2 regions of the Apibacter sp. genome follow, and region 2 is predicted to be linked to the other one. Evidence: riboswitches for the same ligand, from Rfam matches in the RefSeq annotation. Region 2 holds a riboswitch; the other holds the start of a gene.
The links. A riboswitch is a leader RNA that binds a small molecule or an ion and turns the genes downstream of it on or off. The one in region 2 is predicted to bind cobalamin.
Positions count from the first base shown of each region.

Region 1 (3,431 bases), on a different contig from region 2:
GGAAGCTTAATTCATTTGATTTGAAAGGTTGGTAATTAAAAAAGAATGCAGGTGTAAGCTCATTTTTATCAGAAGCGCCCATTACGTTACTTTTGTGATCTGTCCTATCTTGTACAAAAGTGCCTAGTAAACTCGTTTGTAATTTAATTTTGGTAAACTGAAGAGCAGTGGCAAAAGCTACTAATTCTGTATTTCTTATGGGATTAGCAAAATTCACTAAATCAGCTTTCATGCTATTATACTGATAATCAGCGGAGATAGATATGTCCCAAAAAGAAAATAATGAATATTGTTGAGCTGTGGAAATATAAAATTCATCCTGTTTATAGGTATTATTTATAAGATAGGAAAACTTGTCTCCCCATTTAGAATCTTTATATATCTCAATATTTTCATAATGAGTAAAATCATGAGCATATTTAGCATTTATCATTATTTTATATTTTTTACTAAACAGCTTTTCCAATGAACCTTGCATAAAGAAATTTCGATCCTCTTGTTTACCGAACTGATATTTTTCGTAAGAATTTTTTATAACGGCTCCGGGGATTTTTCTGCTGGAATCGTAATAATATCCTTTCAAATTCCATTTACCGTTAGTAAGTTTACCAAATAACCCGGCTTCAGTCCGTAAAGCACTGATATTTCCGTTTTGTCTTATGGCTATGGTATCCCATGTACCTTTTTTCTGCCGGTATTTATATTTTCCGTCAGAATTAATGTATTCGATATTGAAAGAAGAGGTAAGTACAGATGATAATTTTTCTTCCCATACAAGGGATGGGTTTATTAAGTTAAATGATCCTGAGCGATAAGTAGAATTTATATTCGTTTTTTTATTACCCATAAAAACCGGTCGTTTAGTGGTAAGATATATTGTTCCGGCCGATCCGAAATCTTTTGCTGATTGAAATATTTGACATTTTTGTCCATTATAGATAGAGATAGATTCTAAATTATCCATCGAAAATTTACCAAGATCTACCATTCCGTTTTGCGCATTTCCTACAGGTATTCCATCGTAAAAGACCCCTACGTGTTCACTCCCCATCCCTCGAATATTGACTGTTTTCATGCCTCCAACTCCTCCATAATCTTTTAATTGTACTCCCGAAAAAAGACGTACGGCATCTGCAACAGAAAAACTATTAATATTTTCCAATTCTTTTCCTTTCAATTCTTGAAAGGGGATTATTGCTTTATCATTCCTCTTTCCAATAGTAACAATCTCCTTCAATTCTGTTATTCTAATGCTATCTTTTTTTTCCTGCGCATTAATAAATGAATAGACCAAGCTTATTGGTAAGGCAAATAAAATATTTTTATAATTATTTATCATTTTTTTGATAAATTATCTTAAATCACTGATATAGCCATATAGTTTCCGGAAAAAGTAAACAGGAAAAGTAAATTAGATGTGCTTTTAATGTTTTCAGCCTTGTTCCACGAAAGCTTTTAAAACTATATTTAAATTTGGCAGGTCTTCTGACTTACTTCATCTTAAGAACCTTCCCAAGCAAAACGTACTTAGTGGTATAATCTTAAAACCTTTTTTGAAGATTACAGCAGCGGGCCTGTTTCGGACTTTCACCGAATTCCCTTTTAAGACTGCTTTTTTAATAACAGTCACCAAATTCAGGCAAATATAAATATTTTTTAATAGCCTCCCTAAAGCTCATTTTTAAGGTAATAAAATTATATTTTAAAAGAGATTGATTTTTTTATTAAAATTTAGAAAGTTGTAGTAAAAAATCTTAGATTTGAATAATGAATGTACAGCTTCCTGAAAAATTATATTATTCTATTGGAGAAGTAGCGCAAGCTTTTCATGTTAATACTTCTTTAATAAGATTCTGGGAGAAAGAATTTGATAGTATTTCACCAAAAAAGAATAAAAAAGGAGACCGTTTTTTTACTCCAAAAGATATTGAAAATCTTAAAATAATTTATTATTTAGTTAAGGAAAAAGGATATACCTTAGAAGGAGCAAAAGTTGTTTTACAAACACAAAAAAATTTACCGAAAAAAGTAGAGATAATCTCACGCTTGGAATTGGTAAAGGAAGAATTACTTAAGTTGAAGGAGTTATTAGATGATTAAAATTTAAATAAAGACAATAATATGAAGTTACCAAAATTTTTAATGGCAGACAATTCGGATTTTCCGGAAGATTTATTTGTTGTGCATACAGAATATCCAAGATTTATTTTAAATGTAGAGGAAGAAGAGGTAGAGTGGTTTGATGATTTGGAAGGAGAAGAAGAAGAAGTTGCCAATGAAGTAAATTCTCTGATAGAACAAGCTTTTAATTTTTGTGATGCAGAAATTGAAAGATATGAAGAAGATGATGAAGATTAATTCTTCTGTGGTTCTTTTATAATATATAAATAAGCAGTATTAACTGCTTATTTTTTTATTTAAATATTAAATTATTTTATAAATAAATGAGGATGAAATTTTTGTGTGATATAATTGTAAAATAATATAATTATTTAGGTATACTTATTAATTTACTAGAAAATTTATAAATAAGTTCCAATTTATTCGTCAACTGAACAACCCTGATTTCGATATTGATCTTTGAACTTGTTTGTCCATTTTTTCCATTCTTCGGGTTTAATTTTTTCATTATTTTTATTTTCTAATAATGATAAAATATAACTTTCAGAAAAATCCTTCGGAAAATTCTCTAATGGATCGAACTGATCGTTATACCATTTTTCATTTACGACATGATTAAACTGATTTACATCGAAGTTAAAACCATAGCTATGATACGAATTAGTAGCAGAAGATGAAAAAGTTGTTTTCAACGTTTCCTTCTTCAATTGCGCAATCATCGTTTTATTATGTTTATATTTTCGATAATACATAATAGCATTAAATAATTGTTTTTTTTCATCGACTTTTCCGTTAATATTCTGCCATGTTGCTAACCAAAATTCTTTTTTATGAATTCCCATCAGTATGGAATTTAGTATCCAATATTTTGTTTTAGTGTTGTTAGTAACTAATCCTAATTTATATAATAAGCTAAAAAAATTATATTTATTATAAAAAAAACATTCCATAAGGAAAGGTGGGAGGGTAAAAAGATCAGGATAAATTGCAAACATCTCAGAAGTAATATCTACCTGTTTAAATTGATTTACAAAATTTTCATTTCCCAGCCATCCCAATCTTAGTAATGAAATGTCTTCTTTGCCCATTATTTCATTTAATTCATTAACATTTATTTTTCGGATGAACCAAACGTCGTCTTCTGTAATTATAAAATAAGGAGAAGCATCTTTTACTGTATTAATCCACATTTGAGTAGGAATTTTAAAACCATTAATATCTGCTCCGGTTTTTAGATTTTCTTGTATTGCTTCTGTTTTTTCATCATAATTTTCAGATCTTACAATTTTAATAGACGGATATTTAGTTTT
Region 1 covers NZ_JAMBJZ010000040.1:9,407-12,837, forward strand. Annotated here, with positions in the region: gene M3Z80_RS05385 (TonB-dependent receptor) at 1-1,339, opposite strand, end outside; cobalamin riboswitch at 1,459-1,649, opposite strand; gene M3Z80_RS05390 (MerR family transcriptional regulator) at 1,768-2,100, shown strand; gene M3Z80_RS05395 (hypothetical protein) at 2,122-2,358, shown strand; gene M3Z80_RS05400 (glycosyltransferase family protein) at 2,541-3,431, opposite strand, start outside.
Region 1: it holds a riboswitch for cobalamin, as region 2 does, so the genes downstream of both, M3Z80_RS05385 (TonB-dependent receptor) here and metE (5-methyltetrahydropteroyltriglutamate--homocysteine S-methyltransferase) in region 2, are expected to answer to the same signal.

Region 2 (3,431 bases):
ATCGATTTGAATAATTTTTATACCTGCTTTTTCAAGGTCCAACACTTCTTCTCTTATTGCTAATGCAATCTGGAAACATGTATCTTTTCTTGGTTGATCGTCTCTTACAAAACTCCATTGCAATATAGTAACGGGACCGGTCAACATTCCTTTTACATTTTTATTTGTTAACGACTGAGCATAAGAAGACCATTTCACTGTCATAGGATGTGGTCTAAAAATATCTCCATATATGATAGGTGGCTTTACACAACGACTTCCGTAGCTTTGTACCCATCCGTTTTTAGAAAAGGCGACTCCGTCTAACTGTTCTCCGAAATATTCAACCATATCATTACGTTCAAATTCGCCATGAACTAATACATCAATGCCTATTTTTTCTTGGAAACGAATTGTTTTTTCAATTTCTTTTTTTACCAACTCTTCATATTCTAAAGATGTTATTAATCCTTTTTTCAATTTTGATCTCCAACTACGAACTTCTGAGGTCTGAGGAAAAGAGCCTATTGTTGTTGTAGCAAATGAAGGTAATTGCAATGCTTCTTTTTGTTTTTTCTTACGTTCTGAAAAAATAGATTCTCTTTTATCTACTACACTTTCTATATTTTTTATTTTTTCTTTAACCTTCTCATTATGTATTAAGGTAGAAGTTCTTCTACTTTCGACAATTTTTTTATTTTCTTGTAATTTTTTTTGTAATTCCGAATCATTTTCTTTCTCTGCAAGACGTTTCAATGTAACTACCTCATCGATTTTTTGCTTGGCAAATGCTAACCATTTTTTAGTTTCTAAAGAAAGTGATTTTGTATCTGTTTCCAAATCTAAATCTACGGGACTGTGAAGTAGTGAACATGAAGGCGCTATCATGACACGGTCTGCACCTATTTTGGAAACTGCTTTATGAATCATTTCCAAAGAATTTTCAAAATCGTTTTTCCAGATATTTCTTCCGTCAACGATTCCTAGGGATAAAATAATATTTCCAGGAATATTGCCTAATATTTCTTCTAGTTGCTGGGGACAACGAACCAAATCAATATGTAAAGCTTGTATCGGAAGTTTATAGGCTAGCTGTAAATTATCTTTTATGCCGTCAAAATAAGTAGTAAGCAACTTGTTTATATAAGGAAATTGCTTATGAATTTCTATATATGCGTATTCGAATGTTTCTTTTGTCTTTGTATCTAAATCCAAGGCTAAGAAAGGTTCATCAAACTGTACCCATTCAACCCCTTCTTCTTTTAATCTTGTTAAAATTTCCACATATACGGGAAGTATATTTTTTATTAAGTCCAACTTATTGAAATTCTCTTCTTTCTCCTTTCCTAACAATAAATAAGATACCGGACCTATAATTACAGGTTTTGTTTTGATTCCTGCTTTTTTAGCCTCTAAATATTCATCTATGATTTTTGTAGAAAATAATGAAAATTTCTGATTACTTTCAAATTCCGGTACGATATAATGATAATTAGTATCGAACCATTTGGTCATTTCCATAGCTTTTATATCAATACCTTCTTTTTGAAAGCCCCTTGCCATAGCAAAGTATAAATCCAATTCTGTATTTGATTTATCCAGTATTACCTTATTATATCTTTTGGGAATTGCTCCTACCATCAGGGACATATCTAGTACCTGATCGTAATAGGAGAAATCATTGGACGGAATCCAGTCTATTCCTATTTCTTTTTGTGTCATCCAGTTTTGATGCCGAATATTTTTTCCTGTTATCATCAGCTCTTCTACTGATGCTTTACCTGCCCAATATTTTTCACAGGCTTTTTTAAGTTCTCTGTCACTACCAATACGCGGATAGCCTAGATTGTGTGTCTGCATTTGTATAACTTTTTAAACGATTATATTATAAAAAGCTCTTATTGCTAAACTTCACAATGCCTTTTTGTTATGAATTGGAAATACAAAATAAAATATGATATTAAAAAGCCCTCTTCTCTAAAAATAACGAAAGGAGAATTTTATTATCATTCTTTATACTCTGTGATCTTGCTCTTATTCGCGAAAGCATTGTCAATTAAGAATAGGCAGGTCTCCTGGCTTATAACATTTTATCTGCCTTCTCACCTTTTACATGGCAATGGCTTATTTTGATAAAACTATTTTACGTTATTTACAGTTGCGCGTCAGCTCACGATTTACACATGATTCCCTATTAAGCTGTTATTACACAGCACCTTATTCCTTGTTGATAAAGAAATTAAGTAAAGAACTTATTTATACAAAGATAAAAACCTTTTCTTTTATTTCTTTATTTATATAAATAAAATTTTAAACCTATATTCAATTTCTAAATTATAACTAATTTATGTTTTATTTAAAACAATTTTTTTAATCGATCTTTGGAAAAACCTTTAAGCTCTGATAAGTTACCTTTTTTAATTTTTAACACCCATTCAGGGTCTTCTAATAATGCACGTCCCACAGCTATTAAATTAAACTCATCTTGATCCATTCTTCGGTCTAGTTCATCCAGAAAACTACTATTTACATCAAAGCTCTCTCCTCTGAATGCTCCTAAAAAATCTCCGTTTAGTGCAACTGAACCCACACTTATTGATGGCTTACCAGTAATTTTTTTCGCCCATCCTGCAAAATTTAAATTTGAATTTTCAAACTCAGGCTCCCAAAACCTTCTTTGAGAACAATGAAAAATATCTACTCCTGCCTCTGATAATGGCAGTAACCATTCTTTCATTTCTTCCGGAGACTTAGCAATCTTTGCTGAATAATCCTGTTGTTTCCATTGAGATAATCGTAATATTATAGGAAACTCTGCTCCTACTGCACTTCGTACGGCTTTGACGATTTCAATAGCAAAACGGCTTCGTTGGGAAATCGTTGAACCTCCCCATTTATCTTTGCGCCTATTAAGTTTATCCCAAAAGAATTGATCAATAAGATATCCATGTGCCCCATGCAATTCGAGTGAATCAAATCCTATTTTTTTTGCTTGATAGGCAGCGTCTGCAAACGCATCTATCGTTTCTTTTATGTCATCTTCACTCATTTGTTTTCCTCCTTCGGTATCTGGATTTAGCAGACCGGAAGGACCTTCAAAAGGCTTGTGAGGTCTCCAATTTCTTTTGGGCGGGATAATTCCCATATGCCAAATTTGTGGGGCTATTTTTCCATCCTTAGCATGAACTGCATCAACTACTCTTTTCCATCCTTCTAAAGCTTCATCGCCATAAAATTTCGGAATATTCAGATCATTAGAAGAGGAAGATCTATCAACGACTGTCCCTTCTGTTATAATGAGACCGACTTCCGATTGGGCTCTTCTTTCATAATACTCCGCTATTTCTTTAGTGGGAATTCCATTATAAGCAAAAGACCTTGTCATTGGTGCCATCACTATCCTATTTTTCAAGAACAGATTTTTATAGTTAAATGGCTCAAATAATTTATAT
Region 2 covers NZ_JAMBJZ010000001.1:56,193-59,623, reverse strand. Annotated here, with positions in the region: gene metE (5-methyltetrahydropteroyltriglutamate--homocysteine S-methyltransferase) at 1-1,839, opposite strand, end outside; cobalamin riboswitch at 2,028-2,215, opposite strand; gene M3Z80_RS00260 (NADH:flavin oxidoreductase) at 2,336-3,431, opposite strand, start outside.